DNA from 4 places in the Anaerostipes rhamnosivorans genome. Region 4 is predicted to be linked to each of the others. Evidence: predicted binding sites of a transcription regulator. Region 4 holds the regulator's gene; each other region holds the start of a gene.
What was found. The regulator Rex, encoded in region 4, represses fermentation and respiration genes when NADH is low (regulators of the CRP and FNR family bind a similar motif). The targets are predictions, from matches to a motif close to ATTGTTAANTANTTAACAAT.
Positions count from the first base shown of each region.

Region 1: AR1Y2_RS06405 (4Fe-4S dicluster domain-containing protein) is a predicted target of Rex. The motif match lies at 4,765-4,784, and genes of this name have one in related genera.
Region 2: AR1Y2_RS07750 (shikimate dehydrogenase) is a predicted target of Rex. The motif match lies at 6,340-6,359, and genes of this name have one in related genera.
Region 3: AR1Y2_RS05615 (enoyl-CoA hydratase-related protein) is a predicted target of Rex. The motif match lies at 2,617-2,636, and genes of this name have one in related genera.

Region 1 covers NZ_CP040058.1:1,305,284-1,313,215, reverse strand. The annotation lists gene AR1Y2_RS06415 (formate--tetrahydrofolate ligase) at 1-677, opposite strand, end outside; gene AR1Y2_RS06410 (DNA translocase FtsK) at 695-3,052, opposite strand; gene AR1Y2_RS06405 (4Fe-4S dicluster domain-containing protein) at 3,261-4,748, opposite strand; gene AR1Y2_RS06400 (ClpP family protease) at 4,878-5,528, opposite strand; gene AR1Y2_RS06395 (pyruvate carboxylase) at 5,612-7,932, opposite strand, start outside.
Region 2 covers NZ_CP040058.1:1,562,907-1,570,838, reverse strand. The annotation lists gene AR1Y2_RS07780 (MFS transporter) at 1-524, opposite strand, end outside; gene aroD (type I 3-dehydroquinate dehydratase) at 539-1,303, opposite strand; gene AR1Y2_RS07770 (aldo/keto reductase) at 1,305-2,273, opposite strand; gene AR1Y2_RS07765 (LysR family transcriptional regulator) at 2,443-3,312, shown strand; gene aroD (type I 3-dehydroquinate dehydratase) at 3,425-4,192, opposite strand; gene AR1Y2_RS07755 (MFS transporter) at 4,196-5,377, opposite strand; gene AR1Y2_RS07750 (shikimate dehydrogenase) at 5,408-6,283, opposite strand; gene AR1Y2_RS07745 (LysR family transcriptional regulator) at 6,503-7,393, shown strand; gene AR1Y2_RS07740 (oxidoreductase) at 7,522-7,932, shown strand, end outside.
Region 3 covers NZ_CP040058.1:1,144,853-1,152,784, forward strand. The annotation lists gene AR1Y2_RS05605 (GntP family permease) at 1-88, opposite strand, end outside; gene AR1Y2_RS05610 (acyl CoA:acetate/3-ketoacid CoA transferase) at 115-1,674, opposite strand; gene AR1Y2_RS05615 (enoyl-CoA hydratase-related protein) at 1,711-2,487, opposite strand; gene AR1Y2_RS05620 (acyl-CoA dehydrogenase family protein) at 2,809-3,951, shown strand; gene AR1Y2_RS05625 (MarR family winged helix-turn-helix transcriptional regulator) at 4,147-4,566, shown strand; gene AR1Y2_RS05630 (M18 family aminopeptidase) at 5,048-6,316, shown strand; gene AR1Y2_RS05635 (YoaK family protein) at 6,331-7,008, shown strand; gene hcp (hydroxylamine reductase) at 7,098-7,932, shown strand, end outside.
Region 4 covers NZ_CP040058.1:2,035,718-2,043,649, reverse strand. The annotation lists gene AR1Y2_RS10140 (ABC transporter ATP-binding protein) at 1-419, opposite strand, end outside; gene AR1Y2_RS10135 (MerR family transcriptional regulator) at 492-1,235, opposite strand; gene AR1Y2_RS10130 (glycosyltransferase family 2 protein) at 1,370-2,386, opposite strand; gene AR1Y2_RS10125 (ABC-F family ATP-binding cassette domain-containing protein) at 2,632-4,542, opposite strand; gene AR1Y2_RS10120 (redox-sensing transcriptional repressor Rex) at 4,694-5,356, shown strand; gene acpS (holo-ACP synthase) at 5,371-5,733, shown strand; gene AR1Y2_RS10110 (NAD(P)H-hydrate dehydratase) at 5,730-7,211, shown strand; gene alr (alanine racemase) at 7,195-7,932, shown strand, end outside.

The sequences.
Region 1 (7,932 bases), 730 kb from region 4:
TAAGCAACAATGATCTTGCCTAATCGTTTCTTTAGGTCTTCCATATCGTTTGCCAGACAAAGGATCGCCATGATCTCAGACGCCACGGTAATGACAAAATGGTCTTCCCGCACAACGCCGTCCACTTTGCGGCCCAGCCCTACGACAATATTTCTGAGAGCCCGGTCATTCATATCCAGGCACCGTTTCCAGACGATATCCCTTGTGTCAACCTTCAGTGTATTTCCCTGCTGGATGTGATTGTCGAGCATAGCAGCCAAAAGGTTATTGGCAGAAGTGATGGCATGGAAATCTCCCGTAAAGTGAAGATTTAAATCTTCCATCGGGACTACCTGGGCATATCCGCCCCCTGCCGCTCCCCCTTTGATCCCAAAGCAAGGTCCTAAAGAGGGCTCCCTGAGTGCTACCACGGTCTTTTTTCCAAGCTTGGTCAGCGCCTGTGCCAGTCCGATGCTGGTTGTGGTCTTTCCCTCACCTGCCGGAGTGGGGTTGATCGCAGTCACAAGGACGAGTTTCCCGTCCTCGTTATCTTTAATCTCATTCATAAATCCGGAAGACAGCTTTGCCTTATACTTTCCGTACAGCTCCAGGTCATCCTCTCTGATCCCGAGAGTTGCTGCGACTTCCTTTATCGGATGTAACTCTGCTTCCTGTGCAATCTGAATATCTGTTTTCATTGGTTGGTTCCTTTCTTCTATAAATACTCATCTTTATATTGTTCAAATTCTTCCTGGCTCATGAGAACCTTGCGGGGTTTGGTTCCTTCCTCTTCCCCGACAATTCCGGCTTCACAGAGCTGGTCCATAAGCCTGGCCGCCCGGTTGAATCCAATCTTAAAGATCCTCTGGAGGCTGGCGATGGATGCCTTATCCTTGTCAATGATAAATTTAGCAGCATCCTCAAAATACTCGTCCCTGTCTGCGGAGACTGTGGCCTTTACGCTGGCCGTCTCGATCTTTTCTTTAATCTCACTGCCGTAATCATCCTCTATATTCTGGCTTTTTAAGAATTCCACAACACGGCCGACTTCCTCATCGCTGATAAATGCCCCCTGTATGCGGACCGGTTTCTGGTATCCGGCCGGATAAAAGAGCATGTCACCTTTGCCAAGAAGCTTCTCAGCCCCGTTCATATCGATGATCGTACGGGAATCCACCCCGGAGGATACGGAAAAAGCGATCCTGGAAGGGACATTCGCTTTGATCAATCCTGTGATGACATTGACAGACGGTCTCTGAGTGGCAATGATCAGATGAATGCCTGCGGCTCTGGCAAGCTGGGAAAGCCTTACAATGGCATCTTCCACCTCTCCCGGGGCAACCATCATCAAGTCTGCCAGCTCGTCCACAATGATGACGATCTGCGGCAGCGGCTGAAAGTCTTCGCCCTCCATGCCTTTTTCCTTCATCTCTTTTACTTTCTCGTTATAACCGGATAGATTTCTTACATTGACATCCGCAAACTTCTTGTACCTGTCACCCATCTCCATGACCGCCCAGTTTAATGCACTGGATGCCTGCTTGGGATCCGTGACCACAGGAATCAGAAGATGAGGGATTCCCTGATATGTACTGAGCTCCACGACCTTGGGATCGATCATGATCAGTTTTACATCGTTGGGGCTTGCCTTATATAAAATACTCATAATCAGTGTGTTGATACACACAGACTTACCGGAGCCCGTGGCGCCGGCGATCAATAAGTGGGGCATCTTGGCGATATCTGAGATGATCACCTTACCCGCAAGGTTCTTGCCAACCGCAAACGCGATGTTGGATGAGAACCGTTTAAAATCATTATTCTCTATCAGGTCGCGGAACATGACCACCTGATTGGTCTTATTCGGTACTTCTATCCCCACTGCCGCTTTTCCTGGAATCGGCGCTTCGATCCTGATATCCGGCGCTGCCAGATTCAGCTTAATATCATCCGATAGCCCGACAATCTTGCTAACCTTGACTCCCTGCTCCGGCTGAAGTTCAAACCGGGTGACAGAAGGACCACAGCTGATATCTGTAATCGTTACATTGACACCGAAGTTCCTAAGGGTCTGCTCCAGCTTGAGCGCAGTCTTCTTAAGCTCCGCCTGGCTGTTGCCTCCTGCTTTCTTTCCCTTTTTCAGTAAAGTCACTGGCGGGAACACATAGTCCCCCTCCTCCAGTGCGGCAGGATGTATAGCGATCTCCGGAAGCGGTTCTGGTTCTGATTTTTCTTTGTTCACAAATGACCGAGTCCTTGGCTTTGGCTCAGGTTCTTCTGCCGGGACTTCCTCAGCATGTCCGATCATCTCATCCAGGTCAAAGGACTTCACAGATTCCTTTGCCGGTTCCTCTGGCATCAGAGTCAGGTCGTCTAAGACCTGAGGCTTTTTCTCCCGTCCATGAAGCTTCAACTCAGGGAATTTCGGAGCCTTGATCTTGGACTTTGGTTTTTCTTCTTTTTCCTTTGGCTGTTTTTTCTTAGACGGCCTGCTTTTCTTCTCTGGAGACCGTTCCGGTGTAAAAAATGCGATCACACGCTTCACAAAGGAAAGCAGTGATCTCTCTGTAATCAGTATCATGGAAATGGCTGTTAAGAAAAATACAACGACATAACTGCCGGCCAGTCCCAATTCCTTATATAGAAAAGAACTGATGACACCTCCGACCACTCCTCCTCCAGCATGGTTTAAGGAAGCATACCGGTAAAGGACACCAGTATCCGACATGTTGATGTCTGTGCCCATCTGCCATATGGCCGCTGTCATGCACAAAAGCAGAACAATAAAAAAGGATTTTTTTACTGAGATGCTGTTGTACTGATTGGAAATCAGCAGAAGGATCATGATCAATATAACGATAGGGGCAACATAATGAACACCACCCAGCACTCCGAACAAAGCGGAACTTACAGTGCTCCCCACTTTTCCGCAGAGCCCAAAATTACTCAAAAATAAAAAAAGACAAACTGCAAAACTTAACAGAACTGCAATTTCCTGATAGAACCCTGCAAAATCTTTTTGCTTTTTCTTCTTTCGTGCCGTGCTTCTTTTCTTGCTTTTTTTAGCTGCCATTCTTCTGGAATCTCTTTTCTACTTAAATTTAATGCTCAATAACCCTTTCTTGAAAGAGTTATATGCCTATTTTACAATTAACCTAAATAAATGTAAAGAGCCTGAACAGAACTCTTTGGTTCCTTTCAGGCTCTTTTGTATGTTTTTATGAGTTTCTTAATGCTGTGTACATACCGCTTTCAATCACGGTTCTTTCTTGATGCCGGCCTTAATATTTGGCTGTCTCAGGCGGAATAAACTGCTCTGCTTCATTCACGAACTTCTTAACCTGTACGCCTGCTTTAACCACCGGAATATTGGTTCCCGCTCCGGCCACACATCCGCCAGGGCAGCCCATTCCTTCGATCAGGTAGCCGTTCTTCTTGCCGGCCTTTGCCTGAAGAAGCATCTTCTTGCACTCTGCCAGACCTTCTACGTGATCGATCTTTATGTCCACTCCCGGATGGTACTCTTTCACACATGCCTCGATGGCAGCGGCAACTCCGCTGGCAACCGCATATCCACGTCCTGCACCGAACGCATCGTTCATCTCTTCTTCTTTGTCGTAGTTACTGAAATCAATGTTCTTGGCTGAGAACATTCCATCCAGCTCTTCAAATGTAATGACAAAATCTACTTCACTTCTGACTGACTTTCTGGAAGCTTCCAGCTTTTTCGCCACACAAGGTCCTACGAATACGATCTTTGCATTCTCGTTGGTCTGCCTTGCCGCTCTGGCTGTGGCAACCATAGGAGTCAGAGCATTGGAGATCTGGTCGATCACCTCTGGGAAGTACTTTTTGCCAAGCATAGACCATGATGGACAGCAGGAAGTCAATAAGAACGGAACTTCTCCTGTTGCAACTCCATGTGCATAGTGGTCCGCTTCCTCCAGTGCTCCGGCATCAGCTCCCACTGCCACTTCCCATACATCTGCAAATCCGATATCTAACAGGGCTGCCTTTACCTTAGCTGGTGATGCCTTAGGGCCGAACTGTCCCACAAAGGCAGGAGCTAAGATGGCGATAACCTCATTACCCTCATTCATTGCCTTGATCAGCTGATAGATCTGAGACTTATCCGCGATGGCTCCAAATGGACAGTTGACCATACACATACCGCATGAAACACACTTGTCCGGATTGATGGTAGCACGGCCTGCGTAATCAGTCTCAATAGCTCCAACTCCACAGGCTACTTCACACGGTCTTTTTCTCTCATGGATCGCGCTGTATGGACATACCTTCTGGCACTGTCCGCACTTAATGCATTTTTCTTGGTCAATGTAGGAATATCCGTCCACAAAGCTTATGGCATTCTTCGGACATACTTCCATACACGGATGCGCCATACATCCCTGGCACTCTCCTCCCACGATAAAAGCTCTATCCTTACATGCGTTGCAGGCTGCAGGGATCACCTGTAAAAGAGGCGGCTCATAGTACTTCTCCGCTATGTTGCTCTCCTTGATCCCTTTTGTGATTCTTGCAGGCTTATCAGCAGGCCTTAAAGACATCCCCATGGCAAGACGGATCCTCTCTCCTACCACTGCCCTTTCACGATAAATACTGTCGCGGTATGTCGGCAGTTCACCTTTCACTAATTCGTATGGCAGATCCTCGATTTCTTCAAGGTCTCGTTGTTCATAGGCAAATTTTGCAATCTCTGTAAACACCTTTTTTCTGATCTCTCGGACCGGGGTCTCAATTCCTCTCATAGCTCCTCCTTTAATGTTCGTTAAAATAAAAACAATCTATGTTTATTCTACACTACTTTTAAGCGAAATTAAAGGATTTTTTTGCTTTTTTTGTACTTTATTCTGTACACAATAACCAGAATTGTTCCCTTATTTTCCCTGAGTATCCTGGATCATCTCCTGAAGCTTTGCAAAGGCCTGGCTCATGCCTCCGATTTCGTTGATCAATCCAAGCTCCACTGCCTGTTCTCCCTCTAAAATGGTTCCTGCATCTTTTACCTGCTCACCGATATGGAGCATCAGTTCCTCCACCTTTTTCTCAGGAACATCGGAATGATCGCTGATAAACCGCGTGATGCGGTCCTGAATCTTTTCAATATTGCGGTAGCTCTGCAAAACGCCAATGAAGGTACCGCTGGAACGGACCGGATGGATCATCATTGTCGCACTTTTAACAATAAATGAATAATCAGAGGAAACTGCCAAAGGCACTCCGATGGAATGGCTCCCTCCCAGCACAAGGGTTACCGTAGGCTTACTTAAAGAAGCGATCATCTCTGCAAGTGCAAGCCCACATTCCACATCACCTCCGATAGTGTTGAGCAGAATCAACACACCCTTAATATCATCAGAATACTCCGCCTTGGCCAGGGCCGGGATCATATGCTCATACTTGGTTGTCTTTGCATTCTGGGCAGACAGCTGGTGGCCTTCCACCTCTCCTATGACAGTCATCACATGGATGCCGCCCAAGTCTAATTCCCCTGTATCTCTCACTTCATTTCTTTGATCTTCGTTCATATTGTCATCCTCACTTTATTTAATTTAAAAAAGAGAAGAAGCGCAATGCTTCTTCCCTTTATTCTCTGTCATTATGAGAAAGATTATTCTTCTCCGATTTCAAAAGATACCAGCAGGTCTTCCTGGTTGACCTGTTCTCCCTCTTTGACATAGATCTTATCTACTTTTCCGTTGACCTTAGATACAACTGTGGTCTCCATCTTCATGGCTTCCACCGTGAGCAGCGGCATATTCACAGTGACCGGATCTCCCTCTTTTACAAGGACCTTTCCGACTGTTCCAGGGATGGTAGAGCCTAAATGTGCCGGATTGCTCTTGTCTGCCTTGATCCTGTGGTCAGCCTTAACCTCAAGGTTGTGGTCTAAGATCTTCACCTCACGCATGGAACCGTTGACTTCAAATTCCAGCAGGCGGTAACCGTTTTCATCCGGCTCTGACATATCCACAAACTTAATGATAAGATCTTTTCCAGCTCCGATGGTCAGGGTCGTTTCCTCACCTTTCCTAAGACCATAGAAGTACACATGACTTTCCAGTCTTGTGACATCGTTATAAGCTTCAAAATGTCTGCAGTAATCCTCATATACTTTCGGATACATAGCATAGCTTAAGGCCTTGCGGTGAAGGGTTTTCTCGTCCTCCATGGATTCATTGTAGAAGAACTCCTTGAGTCCTTTTTTGATCTGATCAAAGTCTTCTGACGGAAGCAGGCTTCCCGGACGGACTGTGATCGGTTTCTTGCCTTTCAGCACAATGTCCTGAAGTTCTTTCGGAAATCCACCTTCCGGCTGTCCGATCATACCTTCAAAATATTCTACCACAGAATCAGGGTAAGATAAGCCCTTGCCTTCAGTCAGAATATTTTCCTTGGTCAGGCCGTTTTTAAACATAAAGATTGCAAAATCTCCTACTACCTTAGAGGAAGGCGTCACCTTCACGATATTTCCAAGCAGGTCATTGGCATCTTTGTACAGACCTTTGATCTCCTCAAAGTCTTCCGCAGCTCCCATTTCTTTTACCTGGGCTAACAGGTTAGAGTACTGTCCTCCAGGAATCTCATACTTATAGATCTCTGTATTCGGAGCATCCATTCCACTTTCAAACTGCTTGTAGACTGGTCTCAATCTCTCATAATACTGGCTCAGTTCTGTGAGCTGATCCGGTACTAATCCGGTATCCCTATCTGTTCCGTAGAGAGCCTCCACCAGAGAGTTCATGGAAGGATTGCTGGTCATAGAGCTCATAGAGCCAATGGCACAGTCTACAATATCCACTCCCGCCTCCGTTGCTTTTAACAGAGTGCTGACTCCGTTGCCTGTAGAATCATGGGTGTGAAGATTGACTGGTATGTTAAGTTCTGACTTCAAGGCTGAGATAAGCTTCTCTGCCGCATACGGCTTCACAAGACCGGCCATGTCCTTGATGGTAAAGATATGGCATCCAAGGCTTTCCAGTTCTTTTGCCTTTTTCACATAATATTCTAATGTGTATTTTGTCTCATTCGGATTCAGAATATCCCCTGTATAGCAGATGGCACCTTCCACGATCTTTCCGGTCTTTAAGGCCGTCTCGATTGGAAGCTTCATATTCTCAACCCAGTTTAAGCTGTCAAAGATACGGAACACATCCACGCCTCGGCTAGATGCTTCTTCGATGAAAGCTTTGACCACGTTGTCTGGATAGTTCTTGTATCCCACTGCGTTTGATGCCCTTAAAAGCATCTGGATCAGCGTATTCGGCATTCTCTCTCTCAGCAGTGCGAGTCTTACCCATGGAGATTCCTTTAAGAATCGGTATGAGGTATCGTATGTCGCGCCTCCCCATGCTTCCACGGAAAATGCATTCTCCATATATTGGTTGGCTGCTTTGGCGGCCCCTGCAAGATCCTTTGTTCTCATACGGGTTGCCATCAATGACTGCTGAGCGTCACGCATCGTGGTATCCGTGACGTAAAGCTTTTTGTCCTGTAAAATCTTCTGCGTGAAGCCTTCGGCTCCCAGTTTTAAGAATTCATCTCTTGCGCCGTAAATCTCTTTCTTTTTATCATACTTCGGAAGAACACGGTCTTCAAAAAACGGTTTTTCTTCCGCTTTCTGTTCGTTGACCATTTTATTGCCGAGGAATTCCAGGATCTTTGTGGCACGATCCTGACTCTCAGGCAGAAGGAACAACTCCGGAGTATCTTCTATAAACGTAGTGTAGCACTGGCCGGTCTTAAAAGTCTCATGGTTCAGCACATTGATCAGGAACGGGATATTCGTCTTGATCCCACGGATCCTTGTCTCTTTTAACACACGGGTAGACTTCATCACAGCCCCTAAGAAGGTGCGGTCATGGGAACATGCCTTTACAAGAAGGCTGTCGTAATACGGTGTGATCTCAGCACCCGCATACGCATTTCCTC
Region 2 (7,932 bases), 470 kb from region 4:
AGATTCAGTCCTAAAATCGCAACAAGCACATAAAATGAGATTCCAAAGTACAAATGGTTTGCGAGAATAAAACTCACAAAGACAGGCAAAACAAACTGGCCTGCTGCCACGAATACTTTTACGATCAGGTTTGCCGTACCCGGAGACTCAGGGTAAGCTTCCATCAATGCCGCATAGGAACCTGCGTCTACCATGGCATTTGCAACACCTGCCACAACGGCAAATACGATCGCCACAGACGTTGTAGGACTGAACATCACACCCAGGAAGAATACAATAAATCCAATCATTCCTCCTACAATAAACGGTTTTCTTCCAAAACGGTCAGACAGCATTCCAGAAATGAACAGCACAACAAATTTTCCGATTCCGATTCCGCTGGTCACCAGCCCAAACCCTGCTTTATTGGTTCCCCACTGCGCCATCAGGCTGTCCATATTCAGTGACAAAATGATCACGCTGACCCCTACAATGATATAGTTGATATAAATGGAAACCGCAGTTTTCACATATTTATTTTTCATGATCTCCCTCCGTCTTATGCCCTGCACTCATGAAGCAAGGTCAGAACGTTCTTTAATTTTTCTACAGAAACCTGTCCCGGAGCCGAAGCTTTCCCTGCCGCACCAAAGGTGAGAGCAGAACCAAACTCTTCTCCGCAAAGACGGCTGACAACACCCATGCCAGCCATAGACATGGTGATCAACGGTTTTTCAGCGTAGTTTTCATACATTTCTCTTGTGGCATCTAAAAGTGTAAGCACATCTTTTTTCTCATTTGGCATTACCGCAATTTTCGGGATATCCGCCCCTAATTCCTGCATTTTCTTAAGGCGGTTGATAATCTCTTCTTTTCCCGGTGTCTTGTCAAAATCATGGTTGGAGATGATAACTTTAACCCCATATTCATGAACAACCTGAATCGTATTTTTTACAATGACATCGCCGGTAAAAAGTTCAATATCTACCATATCCACAAAACCACTCTCGGAAACCTTTTGGATCAGCTCACTGTAAGCTTCCGGCCCGATTTCTTTTTCTCCGCCCTCTTTTTTTGTGCGGAATGTAAATAACAAAGGAATCTCTCCGAGTGCCTCACGAATCTCACGAGCTGCCTCAATAACTTTTTCAGTCTCAAATACATGTTCAAACCAGTCCACGCGCCACTCAACTACATCTACTGGAATATCCTTCATGGTCTTTGCTGCCGCAAGGATCTCTTCTTTTGTGACTCCCACTACTGGCACGCAAATCTTTGGAACCCCTTCCCCGATATTAATATTTCTTACCTTCACTGCTTCCATTTTATATAAAATCCTTTCTTAAAGCCAGATAGTCGATCTCTGGTTCTGTCAGTGTAAGATCCAGTCCGATCAGAGAGTTGTTAAATTCATGTACGTTTCTGCATCCTGTGATCCCAGCGATCTTCAGATCCTGATTAAATATGTAAGCATATGCGATGTTGGATGTGCTAACTCCGCGCTCTTCCGCCAGTTCTTTTGCTCTGCGGAATTTCTCAAAGTTCGCCGTTGTCCCGAATGCATCCACAAAATCCTGTGTCACACAGGTTCCTTTCGGGAACGGATAATTTCCAAAAAATCCATTTCCCTGTGATCCCCAGGAAAGGATCGTGATGTCCTGCTCGGTACACCATTTCGCATACTCATCCGTGGCGTATACAGTGCGTTCCCATCTTGGCTTTGTCACGGTTGCCAGACTGTAGGAACAGCTGTTAACTGCAATCCCCGCATATCCTTTTTCTTTGCAGTAAGCCTGTGCTTCTTCAATTCTTTCTTTGGTCCAGTTGCTGACCCCATAAACGGTAATCTTTCCTTCTCTGTGGTACTGTTCCAATTTATCAAATAACGGACCTACCGGTACTTCCGGATTATCTCTGTGAAGCATATAAATATCAAAATGATCAAGGCCCAGCTTCTTTAAACTGAAATGAAGATCTTCATCGATACACTCTGGATTCACCCTCTGCTGTTCCGGAAAATGAATGTTGTTTTCATCTACATAATGATGACATGCTTTGTTTGTGAACATCACTTTTTTCCTTAATTCAGGATTCTCCTGGATCCATACTTTCAGATAATCTTCGGCTTTTCCTCCAAAATAAAATCTTCCGGTGTCAATCACATTTCCACCGACCTCGATGTAACGTTTGAGCTGTTCGTCCGCATCCTCTTTCAGACCCGGATGAATCCATGCGGTTCCAAAAAATATTTTAGAGACCGGCGTATCCAAACCTTTAATTTCTACATAATCCATGGCAGTTTCTCCTTTTCCCTTGTTATTTTTTTGACATTATCAATTATATAAATTTGTCATTCTATTAACAATACAACTGGCAGCCCGAATTCATAACATTATTGTTATATATCTGTTTGAATCAACCCAACAGTATGTTATATTAAAAGAAAAAGGAGGGAGAAAGGACATGAACCTGACCCAGCTTCAGTATTTTGACGCCCTGGCCAAAAACCAGCACTATTCCCGGACTGCCGAGGAACTCTCCATCGCCCAGTCTTCCCTGAGCCGCTCTATCAGCCAATTAGAAGAGGAACTTGGCACCTGTTTGTTTGAAAAGAAAGGAAGAAATGTTGTCTTAACGAAATATGGTGAATTATTTTACCGCCATGTCCATGCCGGATTATCCGAGATCGGCACTGGAGTCCAGAGCGTAAAGGAACTCATGGACCCCAGGAAGGGAATGATCGACCTGGCCTTCATCTACGCCCTGTCATCCAGCTATGTCCCCCGGATCATCCAGGACTTTTCCTCACAGCCGGAAAACTGTGGATACCAGTTTCATTTTTATCAGGGAAACACTCCGTCTATCATTGATTTATTAAAAGAAGGGACCTGTGACCTTGGCATCTGTTCCTACTTTTGTGACGAGCCGCTGATCGAATTTACCCCGGTGACAGAATGTGAATTAAGGATCGCTGTGTCAAAAAATCATCCTCTTGCACGCAGATCAGCTGTCTCTCTAGAAGAAGCGGCTGAATATGACATGATCTTTTCACTGGATAAAACACAATTCTTAGAGCAACTGTTTCAAGATAAAGGGATTTCCCCAAAGGTGATCTCACGAATGCAGGAAGACCATGCCATCGCGAGCCTGGTCTCTATCAACTATGGGATCTCGGTACTTCCATATGATGAAACTCTGCTGAGCCATGATATCCGCCTGATCCCCGCAGCACCGGAACCTCTGTTTCGGAAATTTTATCTGGCAGTACAAAAAAATCACTATCTGTCGCCTGCGGCAAAGGCATTCTACCGGTTTGTCCGGGGAGGATTCTAAACCTTACGCATTTTGTGTGCATCCTTGCGGAGCGTTTTTATTTCATAGAACGCACTTTCCTATGGAACAAAAAAAGGGCTCTCCTGTGAAGGAAAACCCTTTTTTGTGATCTCTACAGTCCCTGGTTCTTATGAAGAAACTGGAGCATATCGTTTAATTCGTTGACTGCTGCCTGTCCCGGTGCAGATGCTTTTTTTGCCGCACCAAAGGTTAATGCAGATCCAAACACCTCACCGCAAAGACGGCTGATCAAACCCATTCCGGCCATAGACATGGTGATGATCGGACGGTCAGCATGTTCTGTATACATCTCCTCTGTGGCAGCGAGCAGTGTGAGAACGTCTTTTCTGCAGGTCGGCATCACTGCGATTTTTGGAATATCCGCTCCCAGCTCCTGCATTTTCACAAGTCTGCCTACGATATCTTCTTTTGCTGGGGTCTTGTCAAAATCATGGTTGGAAGCAACCACTTTGACACCACATTCATGGGCAGCAGAAACGATATCTTTTACAATATCATCTCCTGTGAACACTTCCACATCCACTAAATCCACATATCCGCTTTTTGCAGCATTTTTGTTAAGTTCTGCGTAGGGCTCGGCCTCGATTGCCTTTTCCCCGCCTTCTTTTGAAGTACGGAATGTAAACAGGATCGGCGTTTCGCCTAACGCCTCTCTTAAATCTTTTAATACATCTTCTACTTTGTCAAAGTCAAAGACTCCTTCGAACCAATCGACTCGCCATTCCACTACATCTACCGGAATGTCTTTAAAAGATTTTGCTTCTGTAATGATCTCGTCCTTTGTTACTCCGACGATTGGCACACAGATCTTAGGGACACCTGTGCCAATCTCAATATTTCTTACTTTTACTGGATTCATTCTTTACTCCTTTGCCGCTCTTTCTTCCATTGCCTTATATCTGACATTGACAAACAGTGCCAGCAGCACACCTACAACCGTGATTCCGATATTCATCAGTAAAATATCAGCTTTGTCCATTGTACCAGCCAGAGAAAGGATTGTATAGTTTGAAAGGCTGGATGCAATCATAACAATACTTGTGATGGTTCCCTTGATTTTCGGGAATAAGTCGTTTGCAGTTGCGGTAACAAGCTGAAGTACAACTGCTCCTGCGGAATATCCAACCACTGCAGAACCGATATAGCAGATAGATGGAGTCTTTAATAAGTAAACTAAGGCGATCATGATGGTTGCAATCAATGGGTAGACAAATAAGAATCTGACGCCTTTGATTTTATTAACTAATAAAGTTGTAACAATGATCGCTACCAGAGAACCTGTGCTATAGTATGTCTGCATAACAGAAGGATCTCCGATTTTTGCATATTCTTTCGCAAAATCCTGAGCACAGTTTAACCATAACTGGAATGTTGCAGTTCCTGTAAATCCGATGATGATCAATGCAATGCTCTCTAAAGAGAAGTTTGCATTTTTGATATCCTGGATCAGAGATGTTTTTTGTGCGCCTGCAGCTTCCATCTTTGGAAGTGGTGCAAATAATACGAGCACACCGATGATGATAATGGCAACACCGCAAACATATAATAATACATTTAAAGAAAGGTTCGCACCAACGATGGCTCCGATCATAAACGGCATTAATAACTGAGAACATGAAATTGAAAACTTGGTCAGCATGGTTGCCATACTGGATCTTGGAGCCAGGATTTCAACACAAGCTGGTATCACACCGGTATCCAGGAATGAGTTTGCGATTCCTCCTAATACAGCTGCTATGTATGCAACCGTCATATTTGGTGACATAGCAAGGCCTAAGAAAAAGATTGCGTAAGAACCTGCACCGATAATGGAGGCCACTTTTCTTCCCATTTTATCAGAAAGAGGTCCTGCAAATGGAAGGGCGATCAATCGTCCAAGCCCCAGCGCTGCCGCTACCATTGTTACCAGCCCGATGTCAGAAGCTCCCCACTGCTTTACCAAAGTTTCTTTTACTGCTACCTGGCCTAATACAGAACATCCGATACCATGGATAAAATAATTTAAGTATAAAATAAAGGCACTTGGGTAATATTTTTTGTTCATAATAGATTCCTCTCTTGAATTTCCTCTTATTTAATCGTATTTAATATCCAGCACTTCTTTCATGTGGTCAATCGGCATATGTTTTCCGGTCCACAGATAGAAAGCGGCGTCTCCCTGGAACAGCATCATTCCAAGTCCATTCATTGTCTTGCAGCCGACTTCTTTTGCCATCTTTAACAGTGCTGTCTCTCTCGGCGCATACACAGTATCTGTGACGATTAGGTCTGGACGTAGGAAGGATGCATCAGGAATCACTGACTGGCCTTCTAACGGCTTCATTCCAACGCCTGTAGCCTGAGCGAACAGATAGCTGTCTGCAATCTCTTCCTTTAATTTATCTTTGTCTTCTAAATCGTAAAGGTTTACGATACAATCTGTGTTGGCACGGATCTTTTCAACTGTTTTCTCCGCGTTCTCCCAGAACTTATCTTTCACATTAAAGATTGACATCTCTTTCACACCATCAAGCGCCGCCTGAATCTCGATCGCTGTGGCTGCACCGCCTGCTCCTGTGATTGTCATTTTTTTGCCGATCACGTCAATATCATTATCCTTCAGTGACTGCATGTAGCCGATGCCGTCTGTGATATGTCCTGTCAAAACTCCGTCTTCGTTGACGATCGTGTTGACTGCTCCTGCCATTTCAGCAGCTGGTGACAGCTTATCCAAGTACTGTCCTACGACTGTCTTATTTGGCATGGATACGTTAGATCCTTTCAGCTTTAAGGCGCGTAAGCCTTTTACTGCATCTTCCAGTGTATCATTATCAACCTCAAACGCTAAGTATGCATAGTCAAGTCCTAATGTGGCAAATGCTTCGTTGTGCATCGCCGGTGAACTGGAATGTCTGATCGGATATGCCATCAGCCCGATTAATTCTGTATGTCCTGTGATTCTCTCTGCCATGTGTCATTCTCCTTTTTACTTACCCTTTTTTATTTACCCTGTTACTGCTTCACCCAAAAGTTAATTTTTTAACAACCTTACAAAAACCATTATACACGCATCCCATTGATACTTCTAATACATCTTTCATCATTTTTTAATAGCTTTTTGCTATCATTTATGTTATCCTTCCATATATAAATAGCCATTGAATATTTCCAATGAAATGAGGCCTGCCCTATGAATTTAAACCAACTAATATACTTTCAAAAAATCGCCACACTACAACATTATCACCAGGCGGCAAAGGAATTGAACGTTTCCCAGCCCAGCTTAAGCCGTTCCATCGCTAACCTGGAAGAGGAACTTGGACTTCCCCTTTTTAGGAAAAACGGAAGGAATATTGAGTTGACAAAGTACGGAAAGATCTTTTTAGAGCATGTCAATAAAATCCTAGATGAGGTAAAGATCGCAGAAGACAAAATGAAGGCGCTCTCCAATACCAAAGGCGGCCACATCGACCTGGCCTATGTATTTCCTCTGGCAAAGTCCTATATTCCCCATCTTGTGAGGAGCTTCCTGGATTCAGAGGGGAACCATAATATCACGTTCTCCATGACACAGGAGATCACCAATAAAATGATCCGTGACCTCAAGTCCGAGAGATACGATGTGATTTTTGGATCTTATGTTTCCAACGAACCTGATATTGAGTTTGTTCCGGTCATCAACCAGGAAATGGTCATCATCACACCTCCCGAACACCCATTAAAATATAAGAAAGAAATCTTTCTGGAAGATTTGCTGGACTACCCTGTAATCGGCTACGACCGGACCTCCGGCCTCGGACAGTTTACAACCTCCATTTATCGACAAAACCAGATGGAACCTCAGATTGCCTTTGAGACTTCCGACGAGAATGCGATCGCCGCCCTCGTGTCTGAAAACTTTGGTATCGGATTTGTGGCCCATGTGGAATCATTGAGAGAATATGATGTTGACATCCTTCACTTAAGCAATCTAAAACCGTATCATACGGTTTATATGGCCTACATGAAAAATAACATCATGATTCCGGCTGTAGAAAAATTCATTGGCTTTGTCAAAAGAACAATAGATACAGTCTATTGATTTCTTAAAAAATATCAATTTGTTAAATATTTATCCTTGCCTTATAATAGACTTATCATTACAGATCACCCAAATGCAATGATAACAACCCCATTTAGAAATCGTTGATCTTTTTTGGAGGTTATAAAATGAAGTGCAATTATAAAAATATTTTCAGTCCGCTGACAATCAAAAACATGACAATGAAGAACCGTATCATGATGACACCTATGGGAACCAACTACGGAGAACAGACCGGAGAGATGAGCTTTCTTCATATCAATTACTATGAGCAGAGAGCAAAAGGCGGCGTAGGGCTGATCATGGTGGAAAATGCCAGTGTGGATTCCCCGCTTGGCTCCAACGGTACCACTCAGATCAGAATTGACCATGACAATTACATGCCGCGTTTCTTTAAACTCTGTGAGACCATCCATTCTCACGGTGCATGTATCGGATTACAGTTAAACCACGCAGGTGCTTCTGCACAGTCTAAGCGTACAAACATGCAGCCAGTATCTGCATCAAATATTCCATCCAAGGCAGGCGGAGAAATCCCA
Region 3 (7,932 bases), 890 kb from region 4:
GAGCCAGGATCAAAGCGCTCATCTGTTTAAATGCCAGAACTCCAAACAGGACAATCGCCAGGACTAAGACTAAGATTTGTAAATTCACAAAAACCCTCCTTTATTTGTGGATCGTTAATCGTGCTTCAGGCCCATCAGCTCATCTTTGAAGATTCTTTCATCCATGAACTTTGGCGTTCCTTCCATCTTTGGAGCAAATCCCATATGATCGATGATCTGTGTCTGGATATCGATACCAGGGGCAACCTCTGTCAGATAGACGCCGTCCTTTCTGAGTTCGAATACAGCACGTTCTGTGATATAGAGAACCGGCTGGCCGACTTTATTTGCGTATTCACCGCTGAAGGTGATCTGTTCTACGGTATCCAGGAATTTGTTTGATTTTCCTTCCTGGTCAATGATAAGTTTCCCGTCTTTTACGGATGTCTTCAGACCTCCTGCAGTAAAAGTTCCGCAGAAGTAGCAGCGTTTTGCGTTCTGGGTGATATTGACGAAACCGCCGCAGCCCGCAATCCTTGGACCGAACTTGCTTACGTTGATATTACCGTCTTTATCTGCCTGTGCGAGTCCTAAGAATGCATAGTCAACTCCGCCGCCGTCATAGAAATCAAACTGGTACGGCTGATCTAGGATACATTCAGCATTGACAGCGCCTCCGAATTTAGCTCCTCCCTGAGGTACACCGCCGATTGGTCCGGCCTCTACAGTCAGAGTCATGTAATCTCCAATGCCTTCTTCGTTGGCTACCATGGAGATGTACTCTGGAATACCAATGCCTAGATTTACAACCGTGTTTTCTGTCAGTTCCATGGCTGCTCTGCGTCCAATGATCTTCTTGGCGGAAAGAGGCGGGTACTCAAGACTGCTTAACGGAACCCGGAAGTCTCCGGTCATGGAACCATCATAATCACAGCCCACGCATTGTTCGTGATCCTTCATGTCTTCTACTTCCACAACGGCATCCACATAAATTCCAGGGATCTTGACTAATTTTGGATCTAAGGTGCCGTCTGAAACGACCTTTTCTACCTGTACAACGACCTTTCCGCCGCTGTTCTTTACGGCCTGAGCCATGGTTGTGACCTCTGTGGTGGCACATTCGTGAGACAGAGTTACGTTGCCGTGTTCATCTGCATATGTACCGCGGATAAATCCGATGTTGATCGGGAACGATTTGTACAATAATTTCTCTTCTCCCAGGATTTCAACTACATCGACGATATCTTCGGTTGTAATGTCATTTAATTTACCGCCCTCAATGCGTGGGTCAGCAAATGTATTTAATCCTACATGACTGATAACGCCGGGTTTGTGACCTGCGATGGCACGGTATAACTGTGCCAGTGTTCCCTGAGGCAGATTATAGCCTTCGATTTTATTGTCCAGAACCATCTGTCCCAGTGCAGGAACCATGTTCCAATGTCCGCCTATGACACGTTTTGTCATACCTTCATGGGCAAAATGATCCGCGCCGCTTCCGTCACGGTTTCCCTGGGCGGCAGCATAAAACAAAGTCAGGTTTTTGGGGGATCCGGTTTCTTTGAATCTTTTTTCCAAAGCTTTTGTGAGAGCTTCCGGCATTCCGCTGGCAACAAATCCGCTGGTTGTGATCGTTGTATGATCCTCCACCAGGGCAGCAGCCTGATCTGCTGTGATAATTTTAACTTTTCCCATAGTCTTTCTCCTTGATAAAATGGTGTTATGTAATTCCTAGAAATCTTTTAAATCAGCTTTACGTTTTTCAAGGAATGCTGTCATACCCTCTTTTTTGTCAGCAGTGGAGAATGCAAGTCCGAATAAGTCAGCTTCTAATGTAAGACCGCTGCTTAAGTCTGTGTCCATTCCTGTGTTGATCGCTTCTTTTGCAAGGGAAATTGCGTAGCTTCCTTTGGACATGATCTTTGCAGCCATCTTCTTACAGTAATCGATCAGCTCCGCCTGAGGCACTACTTTGTTTGCAAGACCAATTCTGTAAGCTTCTTCGGCATCGATCTGGTCACATGTAAAGATCAATTCCTTTGCGCGTCCTTTTCCTACTAAACGGGAGAGACGCTGTGTTCCGCCGAATCCCGGAAGAATTCCAAGTCCTGTTTCTGGCTGTGCGAATTTTGCGTTTTCCGCAGCTACACGGATATCACATGCCATGGAGATCTCGCATCCGCCTCCCAGAGCGTAACCGTTGACGGCAGCGATGGTTACCTGAGGCATTGTCTCTAACTTAAGAAATGCTTCTTTTGCCAAAAGACCCATCTGTCTTCCTTCTGCAGGAGTTGCATTGACCATTTCAGAGATATCAGCACCAGCTACAAAGGATTTTTCGCCTGATCCTGTGAGGATCACCACTCTGATGTCCTTGCGTCCTGAAATCTCTGTAAAGCACTGGTCTAACTCAGCTAAAGTTTCACTGTTTAAAGCGTTTAATGATTTTGGTCTGTTGATTGTTACAACTGCGACTTCGTTTTCTACTTCCATTAATAAATTGTTCATTACAAATCCTCCTAGAATAACATACAGATTACATTTGATAAGTTCTCGTTAGAAAATTAACATATTGGCGCACAAATATTTGGGATACAAAATATTATTTATGCTTATAATATGGACTATATTCGCCTGGTTGTCAATGGTTTATCAATATGTTTTATGTAAATTGTATATAAGTATAAAAAAATATAAAATTTTATTGACAGTATGCACAAAGAGTGATATATTTAGCTTACAAAATATTAGCGTGCAAATACATGGATATAAAATGATAATATTTATATCAAGTTTATAGTCTATTTTGGGTGAAAGGAGTAACTATCTATGAATTTTGAATTAACAGAGCAGCAGGCAGCCATTCAGGAAACAGCAAGGAACTTTGCTCAGACAGAACTGCAGCCAGGTGTGCTGGAGAGAGATGCAAACAGTGAGTTTCCGGTAGATCTTTATAAGAAGATGGGGGATATGGGCCTGATCGGTCTTCCATATCCGAAAGAAGTCGGAGGACAGGGAGCCGATTATCTTTCTTATGCACTGGCAGTGGAAGAGATCTCAAAAGTAGATGCCTCTGTGGGTATTTCCTATTCTGTTTCCACCTCTCTGTATGGCGGAAGCATTATGAACTCTGATGCTTCCGTTGAGAAAAAGAATGAATTTCTAGCACCGGTACTGTCCGGACAGCATTTCGGATCCTTTGGACTCACAGAGCCCAATGCCGGATCAGACGCAGGCGGATGTGTCACTGTGGCTGAAAAAGATGGGGACGAATACATATTAAATGGTATGAAGTGTTTTAACACCAACGGACCTTTGGCCGATTATACAGCGGTATATGCCCTGACAGAACCTGAGAAGAAAGCAAAGGGTCTTTCCTGCTTTGTAGTAAAAAAAGGAACTCCTGGATTTTCTGTAGGCAAGGTGGAGGATAAGATGGGAATCCGCTCTGCGCAGGTCTCTGAGATGATCCTGGAAAATGTCAGAGTACCTGCAGAGAATATGGTCGTTCCATCTGGGGACGGATTTAAGCTGGCCATGAAGACTTTGGATGGAGGACGCATCGGCGTTGCCGCGCAGGGGCTTGGTATCGCGGAGGGCGCATTTGAGATCGCAAAAGAATACTTAAAGAGCAGAGAACAGTTCGGCAAACCATTATATAAAAACCAGTATCTTGCATTTAAGATGGCGGAACTTGAAATGGAGATCGACGCTGCAAGATACATGCTTTACAAAGCGGCTACAGATAAACACGAGGGAAGATCTTACTCAATCCCGGCAGCAAAGGCAAAATACCTTTGTACAGAGGCCGCTATGCATGTGACAACAGAAGCAGTACAGATGTTAGGTGGAAATGGGTATATGAAGGGTTACCATGTAGAACGTATGATGAGAGATGCGAAGATCACTCAGATCTATGAGGGAACCAATGAAATCCAGAAGCTCGTTGTAAGCGGAGCTATCTTCAGATAGGCCTAATATAAACTCTGGATCTTTTGGGGATGTCATTTGTGGCATCCCTTTTGTGTTGCCAACGTTGTTCTAGGTCAGGCAATTATTTCTTTGTCTTCTTGACAGAAGTTTGGGTAACAGATATGATGAGATATATAGCATGCTAACAGTTTGTGGTGTCAGTATGCAGTTTTGTGTAGGAGGGATAAGGAACCGATGGAATTGAATCAATGTATCAACTATCTTTTGACTACAGCGCAGCATGCGGTGTTTCAGGAGATGAGTTCACAGCTTGCTAAGTATGACGTGACACCAGTTCAGTACGGCGTTATGTACTGTCTCTGGGTAAAGAAGAAAAACAGCCCGAAGGAGATTGCGGAGGAGCTGAAACTGGAGAACTCTACGATCTCAGGGGTTCTTGAGAGAATGGAAAAAAAGGGTCTGATCAAGCGAAAAGTCAGCAAGGAAGACCGGCGTTTTGTGGAGATCATTCTGACAGATAAGGGAAATGACTTGGAAGAACCGATTCTGGACACAGTGGAAGAGGTTAACAGGATTGTACTGAAGGATATGGGACATCAGGAACAGGAAGCTTTGAAGGCTTCACTGAGACATTTGGCTGGAATAAACGAATAGTTTAAAAGAGAAAATGCAGCGGAAAGAACTCTTTCCTGCTGCTATTTTTTTCATCGAATTATTTGGTTAGAAGGAAAAAAATAAATTTTTATATGAAATGAGGAAAATTTAATAATATGAGAATAAATCTTATGTTTACTGCAATTTATATATTGATACTAATATTCAGTTTATATTTCCAGACAAAATTATCTAAAGATGAAAGTGGAATAAAAAGACTGATCATACCAAGTTTAATTTTAATTTCTATACTATTAATATGGATCATGAATGATTTTGATGTTATGAATGCTTTACCTGTTTCTATTATATTATTTATGATTTGTATTATAAATTTATCAGTAGCTTTATTTATTAATGAAACATAATAAAAGTAATTTTATAAAGAAATTTGCACGTGACTTTCTTTTGACACTCTGTTTTGTTAAAATAGCAGAGAATAGATTTCAGACTGTGTTGTTTATCATAAAGGAGGCAGGTCATGTCAGATCAAATCAACGGACAACTGTTCCGTTTTATAGAAAAAAGTCCGTGCAGCTATTTTGCTGCAGCTCAGATAGGAAGAGAGCTGGTGGAGAACGGGTTCCTGGAACTGAAGGAGAAGGAGGAATGGAGGATCCAGGAGGGAGGAAAGTATTTTACCCAGAGAAACGGATCTTCCGTTATCGCGTTTTGTGTGCCGGAGAAAGAGTTCAAAGGGTTTCACATCACCGCGTCCCATACGGATTCTCCTTCATTTAAGATAAAGGAACACACGGAGATCCAGGTAGAAAAGCACTATACGAAGCTGAATACGGAAAAATACGGGGGAATGTTGATGGATTCCTGGCTGGATCGTCCTCTGTCTGTTGCAGGAAAGCTTGTTGTGAGGGAAGGGGATGATCTGAAAGAAATGCTGGTCCAGATTGACAGGGACCTTCTTATGATCCCGAGACTGGCGATTCATATGAAAAGGGGAGCAGAGGATGAGGCCTTAAATGCCCAGATACAGATGCTTCCGCTGTTTGGGGATGAAAATGCCGGGAACACATTTCTATCTGAGGCCGCTTCTGCGGCTGGCGTGGAAGCGCAGGATATTCTGGGAATGGATTTATATTTATATAACCGGATGCCGGGCACCATATGGGGAGCCAAAGGAGAATATCTGTCAGCGCCAAGGCTTGATGACCTGCAGTGTGTTTTCGCATCCCTGCAGGCCTTTGTCAACAGCGAGGGTAGTGAGTATATGAATGTGTACTGCGCGTTTGACAATGAAGAGGTGGGAAGCGGAACAAAACAGGGAGCGGGGTCTACTTTCCTTATGGATGTACTGTTCCGCGTCAATGAAGCGTTGGGGAGGACTTCACAGCAGTACCGCATGGCAGTCGCGGACAGCTTTATGATCTCTGCGGACAACGCTCATGCCGTTCACCCGAATCTGCCTGCAAAAGCAGACCTTACTAACCGGCCGTATATGAACGGGGGGATCGTCATCAAGTACAGCGCCAATCAAAAATATACAACAGATGCATATTCTGGAGCAGTGATGAAGCATCTCTGTGAAAGGGCAGAGGTACCGTATCAGACATTCCATAACCGTTCGGATCTGCCGGGAGGATCCACCCTTGGAAATATCCTGACCGGTCAGGTGTCATTAAAGGCCGTAGATATCGGTCTTGCACAGCTTGCCATGCATTCTTCGTATGAGACTGCAGGGACAAAAGATACGGAATATATGATCAGAGTTTTACAGGAGTTTTACCGCAGTTAAGGGAGGTTGGTTCAGTGAAACAGCATAACAAGATCCAGATGTCTGAGGCCTTTCAGCTGGGAGCGGTCCTGGCGGTTATCGGCGGTTTTCTGGATGCGTACAGTTATCTTCTGAGGGGAGGCGTATTTGCCAATGCACAGACCGGAAATATTGTGCTGCTTGGCATCAGTCTGCAAAAAGGAAAGTGGCAGGGGGCAGTCCACTATGCCATACCTATCCTTGCCTTTGCCGCAGGGGTTATTGTCGTGGAGATCATTAAAAAGTATTTTAAACAATACCCAAAGATCCATTGGAGACAGATCATTGTTATGATGGAAGCTGTGTTGATCTGCCTGGTAGCACTGATTCCTTCGGGGGACTTGGATATGATGGCCAATGTGATCATTTCCTTCGTCTGCGCCATGCAGGTGGAGACCTTTAGGAAGGTCCACGGAAATGCCTATGCCACCACCATGTGTACGGGGAATTTGAGAAGCGGCATGGAAATCCTGTTTAAATACAGCCAGACGAAGGACCGTGAGCTGAGAAACAAGAGCCTGAAATATTTTGGGATCATTTTGTTCTTTATCATAGGGGCGGCACTGGGTACGGCGGCGGGGCGTATTCTTTCCCACAATGCGATTCTGATCTGTTCCGCGCTGCTGCTGGTAGTATTTTTTATGATGTTCATGGAAACAAAAAAAATTAAATGAGAATCTGTTGAATATCCAACAGATTAAAAAGATCCACTCTTGTATACTCAAGGAGACACAACAGAAATCAGTATCAGGAGGATAGATCAATGGATCATAAAATGTTTTGTTTTCAATGTGAGCAGACGGCAGGATGCAGCGGCTGTACAGGCGCTGCCGGAGTCTGCGGGAAGGATGCCCAGACATCAGAGCTTCAGGATCAGCTGACGGGAGCTCTGATCGGCCTGGCGCGCTCGTCTGAAGGAAACCAGAGAACAGAAAGTACAGACAGAGCTATGCTGTCAGGTCTTTTTACAACTGTGACCAATGTGAATTTTGACCCGGAGACCATAAAGGAACAGATCGGGCTTGTGCACAGAGAAAGAGAAGCGCTGGTTCCTCTGTGCAGCGGATGTGCATCGTCCTGCGGCAGAAACGATGACTATGATATGGCAGACCTATGGGAGGAACAGGAAGATATCCGTTCCTTAAAATCCCTGATCTTATTTGGATTAAGGGGGATGGCGGCCTACGCCTATCACGCTATGGTGCTCGGCTATTCAGACCCGGAAGTAAATCGATTTTTCTATGAAGGAATGGCATCGATCGGATATGACCTGCCCCAGGATAAGCTGCTGGCCATGGCCCTGAAGCTGGGGGAAGTGAACTTGAGGTGCATGGAGCTTCTGGATCAGGCAAACACGGAAACCTTCGGCCACCCAAGCCCGGAAACCGTTTCTTTTAAAGTGGAAAAGGGACCGTTCATCGTCATCACAGGCCATGATCTTTATGATCTGAAGCTGCTGCTTGAGCAGACAAAGGATCAAGGGATTCATATTTATACTCACGGGGAAATGCTGCCGGCCCACGCTTACCCGGAACTGAAAAAGTACTCTCACCTGAAAGGGAATTTTGGCACTGCTTGGCAGAACCAGCAGAAGGAAT
Region 4 (7,932 bases):
AAAAGACGCTGTCTTTGACCGCCGGATAAATCCTTTACTTGGGTTTTCAGTTTATCCGCGATTCCAAACCTGGAAAGAAGCTCCAGGGGATCCTCAGCTTCATGGTAAAGAGAAGCAGTGACCTGACAGAGCTCCTGTACGGTAATACTGTCCTGATAATTTGTTTCCTGAAATTGAACTCCCACTTTCTCAAAGAGTTTTTTTCTTTCTTTAAGCGGATTCATTCCAAGAATGGAGATTTTGCCGCTGTCAGCTTTTTTCGTGCCTAACATACACTCGATCACAGTACTCTTTCCGGCACCGTTGGCGCCGATCAGACCGAATACGGTTCCTCGGTTTACCGACAGACTGATCTGATCTGCCGCAGGAGTCCCGGAGTATGTTTTTGTCAGTTGACTGACTTTGATGATTTCTTGCATTGATTGATACCTCCTTGTTTTTTGTAACAAAAGAATACCACCAACAGAAACGCTGGTGGTAAAGTGGAGGGTTTAGGAAAAAAATTTTTTCATTTCTTTTAGCATGCGGATCATGTCTATGGCGTTTTCTTCCGCATCTGCCAGAGAAGAGATCAGGTTATCGCACACAGCGATGATATCGTCATCGGATTTCGGCGTGTCCAATATCGATTTGATATCTGCCCTTGGATTTTTAGAAAGGTGGGAGAGCATTCTTAGGATCGCTTCTAAAGAATAATTTGCGCAGCGCAGGGAACGGATGATCTTAAGCCGTCTGATATCCTCTCCAGTATACACCCGGTATCCGTTTTGTCTCCGTTTGACTGTAAGCAAGCCGTTCATCTCCCAATTTCTTAAGGCATCCATCGTGATGTTTAGCTGTTCGGATACTTCCTTCCTTTTAAGGGAAAGAGTGTTTTCTGAACTCTCGCCGGATATGATCTGATTTACGATCTCTATGGCCTCTTCCGCGTTAAAGCGTTCCTTACGGATCTGGTCCAGATATTCGTTGGTCAGAAGAAGTGCCGTGTCATAATCCCCCAAGGCAGATACCTTTACCATCTGTACGATTTTTTTCCGAAGGCCGTTCTGCAGTACCTCGATTTGGAAAGCCAGACGGGCCAGCCGAAGCTGGGCAATATGTAGATCGGTAAAGATACGGTATCCGTTGGCCTGACGCTCCGGTTTTGGTATCAGCCCAGATTCTTCATACAGCCTTACGGTGTTTGGGTGTATTCCGATCATGGACGCGATTTCAGATGTTTTATAAGTGTTCATAATGATTCCACCTCCGTTTCTATCTTCATGGTAGCACAAACAAAAAGCCTGGTGTTATAGTGGAGGGAAGAACAGAGCAGATAATAGAAAATGACATTGAAACCGATAAGGATCCAATGTCATCTTTATAATTCTTAGTTAAAGCCGATAAATTTCCGGGCTGCTTTGTAGGCTGCGATAACGACTTTCCGCCCTCCATATCCCGGAAGGTTTACGGCATTTCCTACCAGAGATCCGCGGATCTGACGGTAAAGTTTTTTGTTTTTGGTTTTTAGGTATCTCCACAGCTCTTTTTTCTTCTGAATGTGCTCCGGGGTGCCGGATTTGATGGCGATCACAGAAGAGACAGTCATGATGATACTCAGGTAATGTTTCATATAGCGGTATAATGGTTTGTTCACAAGCTCAAAGCTGCTCATGTAGTCGATCATTGCCTGTGTGACAAAGAACTGCTGATCAATTCTTTTGATCATATTGTTCTCGTTGACAGACTGATCGTCCCTGCCGATAAAATATCGGTAGAAATTCACGTCCAGGTAATAGATCGTCTTCACATAAGGAAGCGGTTTAAACACATATAGATTGTCTACATAAAATGTATGCTCCGGCAGACATAAGCGGCACTCATGGAGCAGAGAAGTCCTGTAGATGACGGAGTGCATTAAAATGTACTGGCTCAGTGGGAAACGCTTCACATCATCCCATGTAAACAGCTCCTCAATAGGGATGGAATGGCGGTAGTGAATGACCGTCTTTTTCTTCACGCCCTGTTTTTCATAGACATAGTTGGACATAAACATATCAACAATCGTTCCCTGACGGTAAAATGTCTCCAATTTCTTCATGATCTCTTCATAAGCGTGCTCGTTTACCCAGTCATCGCTGTCCACGACCTTAAAGTAGATTCCTTTGGCATGGGCAATACCGGTATTCACGGCACCTCCATGCCCTTTGTTCTTCTGATGGATTGCACGGCAGATGCCAGGGTATTTGTTTTCATATTCATCGGCGATCATGCCGGTATTGTCTGTAGAACCATCGTCAATGATCAGGATCTCGACTTTGTCACCACCGATCAGTAAAGTATCGATGCAGTGTCTCATATATTCCTGAGAGTTATAACACGGTACGGCGAATGATAATAATTTCATTTTGTAACCTCCTAAAAATGGTACTCTGTCTATTATAAACAAACAAACGAAAAAATGCTATAAGTTTTTCTCCATTGTTCTCAGTCGGCTCTGGAAAGGCCTCCTTCCAACAGCGGAGAAAAACTAGCGTAGATTGGCGCCTTTCGTGAGATATTACACTATTTTTAACGAGCTGCCAGTGCGGAGCACGCTCACCCGAAGGGTATGAAATGCGCGTTGGCAGCAGTGCTAAACAACGTTATCTGCTACTCTGTTTCTTCAGAGAGGGTTTCCCACTCTTCATAAAATGTTTCAAGCTGTTGGTCATTCTGGGCTTTGGCTGTGGAGAGTTCCAGCAGCTTTTGTGTGTTTACAGCGTTTTCCGGGAGACACATTTCTTCTTCCAGTTTTGTGTTTTCCTCTTCCAGCCGTTCAATCTCCGACTCCACCCTTTTCAGCCGGTTTTTAGTTTTGCGGCGCCTTGCCTCTTCCTCTTTTTGCTTCTGCCAGTTAAGCTTGGTGTCTGAGACGTTTTCACCTTCGGCTGTCTGTAGTTCCTCTGTTCCTTCCTTTTCCTTTTCAAAAAGATAATGCTGGTAATCCCCGGAATAGGAGTGAAGCCCTTTGGAAGGAGAAAGCTCCAGGATTCTTGTGGCGGTCTTGTTAATGAAATAACGGTCATGAGAGACATACAAAACAGTTCCTGTGTATTGGGATAAGGCGGATTCCAGAATTTCTTTGGAATGGATGTCCAGATGGTTGGTCGGTTCATCCAGAATCAGGAAATTAGCACGGGAGAGCATAAGCTTTGCAAGTGATACCCGTCCCTTTTCCCCGCCGCTTAAGGAGGAGATCAGTTTGAAGACATCCTCTCCTTTAAAAAGAAAAGCAGCCAGGGTATTGCGGATCTTTGTATTGGTCAGTTCTGGGAAGGAATCTGATATTTCGTCAAAGATGGTCTTTTCCGGGTGCAGGTTGTCCTGGGCCTGGTCATAGTATCCGATGGACACCTGGGAGCCCAGTTTGATCTGTCCTTTGTTTTTTGCCATCTGCTTGCAAATGATCTTTAACATGGTGGTTTTTCCAGTACCGTTGGCGCCGATCAGCGCCACACGTTCTCCCCGGAAGATTTCAAAATCGATATCGGAAAACAACGTATGTGACCCAAAGCTTTTTTCCAGATGTTCCACAGTGAGGACATCATTCCCGCTGACAATGGACGGTTCGATGGAAAAGCGCATTTTCCCGTCAATCTCCATTGGCTTCTCGATCACGTCGATCTTATCGAGCATTTTTTCACGGCTCTCAGCACGGCGGATCGATTTTTCCCGGTTAAACTGTTTGAGTTTTTCGATGACCGCTTTCTGATGTTTGATCTCCTGCTGCTGGTTTTCGTATTCCTTTAACCGAATGGCTTTTACCTGGTCTCTTTTCTGGATAAATGCAGAATAGTTTCCATCAAAGAGCATGGCATGTCCAGCCTCGATCTCCATGACCTTGTTGACGATCTTGTCCAGGAAATACCGGTCATGGGAGACTAAGATCACAGCTCCTTCATAGTGGCTTAGGTAAGTTTCCAGCCACTGAATAGATTCCACGTCCAGGTGGTTGGTGGGCTCATCCAGAAGAAGGATCTCAGGCTTCATGAGCAGAAGCTTTCCCAGGGCAACCCGTGTCTTCTGACCACCGGAGAGAGTTGCGATCTGCTTCTGGAAGTCTTCCTCTTTAAAACCAAGGCCTTTTAAGATACCAGTGATTTCACTTTCATAGGCAAACCCGTTTTTCTGTTCAAATAAATGGGTGGCTCTGGTGTATTCCTCCATCTTATCCTCAAGCTCTTTGCCGCTTAAATGCTTCATCATCTGTTCCAGGGACCGAAGCTTTTTATCCAGTTCGATCACATCTTGCTTGATGGTCAAAAGCTCTTCGTAAATGGTGAGGGAGGAAGTATGGTCCTGGTGCTGTGCGAGATAACCAATCTCGGCATCCTTTTTCTTGTGGATCTCTCCCTCGTCGGGGGTCATCTGATCCATGATGATCTTTAAAAGGGTGGATTTCCCAGCCCCATTTAATCCGATCACGGCAAGACGGTCTTTTTCATTAATATGAAAGGATATTCCTTTCAGGACTTCCTGGTCAACGAAAGTTTTATGTATATTCTGACAAGATAAAACCATAGTGTACTCCTTCAAAACTTCTTAGCAATAAAAATTCTTTATTAGCATAACATAATTTCTGAAAAAACGCACTAAAAGTTTGACAGATATTAGACAATCTTATATAATTTATTTAATTTAGGAAGTTGATAAAATAAGTGGGAGGGTAATAATGTCATCAATGGATAAGAATATATCACCGGCAGTTATAAAGAGATTACCTAGATATTACCGTTATTTGGGAGCCTTGAAAGCAAAGAACATTACAAGGATTTCCTCCAAAGAACTGAGTGAGCGGATGAAGGTGACTGCATCCCAGATCCGCCAGGATCTCAATAATTTTGGAGGTTTCGGGCAGCAGGGATACGGATATAACGTGGAAAATCTTTATGTGGAGATCGGTAAGATCCTGGGGCTTGATAAGAGTAACCAGATGATCATCGTGGGCGCGGGTAATCTCGGCCAGGCACTGGCCAACTATCAGGATTTCAACAACAACAGCATCGGATTCCAGGTGATCGCGCTTTTTGACGTGAATCCGAAACTGATCGGCATCACTGTGCACGGCGTGGAAGTTCACGATATCGATGATATGGAAGAATTTATTAAAAATCATGAGATCAAGATCGCTGCTCTGACACTTCCGCAGGACCAGGCGCCCAAGATCGCCAAAGAGCTGGCATCCTGGGGCATCAAAGGCTTTTGGAATTTTGCGCCGGTGGATCTTACACTGCCGGACAGCGTTACCGTAGAAAACGTGCATCTGGCAGAATCTCTCATGACACTGACTTACAATATCCACAGCCGGGAAGACAACGAAGACACCGGGGAGTAGACGGGAGGAGCGTCATGATCGTGGGAATTGGGACTGATCTTGTTGAGATTGGGCGGATTCAGAAGATGACTGAGAGGAAAAAAGGCCTCAGCCGGATATTTTCAGAATCAGAACTGGCGTACGCGGGCTCAGACAGTACGACTCTTGCTGGGAATTTTGCAGTTAAAGAAGCCGTTTCCAAGGTATTTGGAACCGGCTTCTTCGGATTGGAGCCTTATGAGATCGAAGTGTTACGGAATGAAAAAGGAGCGCCTTATTTAAAACTTTCAGGGAGAGCCAAACAGATGGCTTCGGCTCAAAAGATCACAAAGTTTCATGTGTCAATCACTAATACAGGAGAACTGGCACAGGCTTTTGTCATAGGAGAATGTCTATGAAATATGTATTAAAAAACCAGGAAATGCAGAACGTGGATAAAGAAACAATAGAAGACATCGGAGTGCCGGGCCTTGTACTGATGGAGCGGGCCAGCGAAAAGATTGCTGGCAGGATTAAGGCTTCTGTCCAAAAACAGGACAGGATTCTGTCCGTGGCAGGATGCGGAAACAACGGAGGGGATGCGCTGGCGGCGGCCAGGATTCTTTTGGAGGAAGGCTACTCAGTAGATTTCGCGGTGGTAGGAAATCTTGAAAAGGCATCCAAAGACTTAAAGACCCAGCTGGGCATCTTAAACCGACTGGGTTATGAGGCGGAAACCAGTGTCAACTATAATGATTATGACTGGATCCTGGAGGGGCTGTTCGGTGTGGGGCTTTCCAGAAAGATCTCTGGTTCGTACCGTACTGCCATAGAGGCAATCAATGCAAGCAAAGCCAAGGTAATGTCCGTGGATATTCCCTCAGGCATCAGCGGGGATACGGGAAAGGTCCTTGGGTGTGCTGTCAAAGCGGATGCCACAGTGACGTTTGGAGGCCCAAAAGCGGGGCATCTTCTCTATCCGGGCAAGGATCATACAGGCCGGCTTTTTGTGGAGAGGATTGGTTTCTTTGACCAGACTTTAAAAAAATATGCCCGGGGATTTACTTATGACAGAAAAGATCTTAAAAGACTGCCCAAAAGGACCGCAGATTCCCACAAAGGAACCTATGGGAAGGTCCTGATCGTTGCAGGCAATGAATCCATGTCAGGAGCGGCCTATTTCGCGGCAAAAAGTGCCCTGCGCATGGGCAGCGGGCTGGTAAAGGTGATTTCCCACGCCTCCAACCGCCCGATCCTTCTGTCCATGCTTCCGGAAGTGCTGTTCGGGGCAGAGGAAGATCTAAAAGCTTCTCTTAGATGGTGTGATTGTATTTTATTCGGTCCTGGAATGGGCGTATCTGAGCGGACAAAAAGGCTTTTAGAAACCGTACTGTCCGACGGAACAAAACCACTTGTTCTGGACGCAGACGGTTTAAATACGGTCAGCCATTACAAGCTGCGGATCGATTATCCGGCCGGGTGCATTTTGACACCGCATCTTAAGGAGGCAGCAAGACTGCTGGAGACATCAGCAGAAGAGGTGAAAGAAAACCTGCCTGAAACAGCACATCGTGCAGCGGACCTGTTTCAAAGTGTGGTGGTGCTCAAAGATGCCACAACACTGGTAGTGTCAGCAGATGAGCCTGTTTACTACAACTGCAGCGGAAATCACGGAATGGCCACGGGAGGAAGCGGCGATGTGCTGGGCGGCATCATCACAAGCCTTTTAGGACGGGCCATGGAACCGTTGGAAGCTGCGGCTCTGGGTGTGTACGTCCACGGCCTTGCGGGAGACGAGGCCGCAAAGAGACTTGGATATGACAGTATGCTGGCTTCCGACATCATAGAAGCTCTCAGCAGTATTTTAGGAGGAATCAATGATGAATCAATACTATAGAGTGTATGCAGCCATAGACTTGGATGCGATCTGCCACAATATCAGTGAGATAAAGAACATTGTTGGAACGGACACGAAGATTATGCCGGTGATCAAGGCGGACGGATACGGCCACGGGGCAGTTCCGGTGGCAAAGGCATTAAACAAGATCGGCGTTGACGGGTTTGCAGTGGCGATCATAGAGGAAGGGATCGCCCTGAGGAAACAGGGAATAACAAAGCCCATACTGATCCTGGGTTATACTTCAGAATACCAGTATGCCTCTTTGATTCAGCATGAGATAGAGCAGACGGTGTTTTCCTATGATATGGCGGAGGCAATCTCCAAGTTTGCGGTGACGATGAAAAAAGATGCAAACATACATATCAAGGTGGACACTGGAATGAACCGGATTGGATTTAAACCGACGGAGGAATCCGTTTCGCAGGTGGAGCGGATACAAAAGCTTCCGAATATAAAGATTCAGGGCATCTTCACCCACTTTGCATGCGCGGATGAGGAAGATAAGACATCGGCCAGACATCAGAAGGAGCTATTTGATCAATTTGTGCGGAGTCTTGAGGACAAAGGAATCGAGATCCCGGTCAAGCATGTTTCCAACAGTGCCGCTATCATGGATCTTTGCGACTGCCGTATGGATATGGTGCGTTCCGGGATCATTACCTACGGACTGTATCCCTCCGAAGAGGTAGACAAGTCGGCCATTGATTTGAGGCCGGCC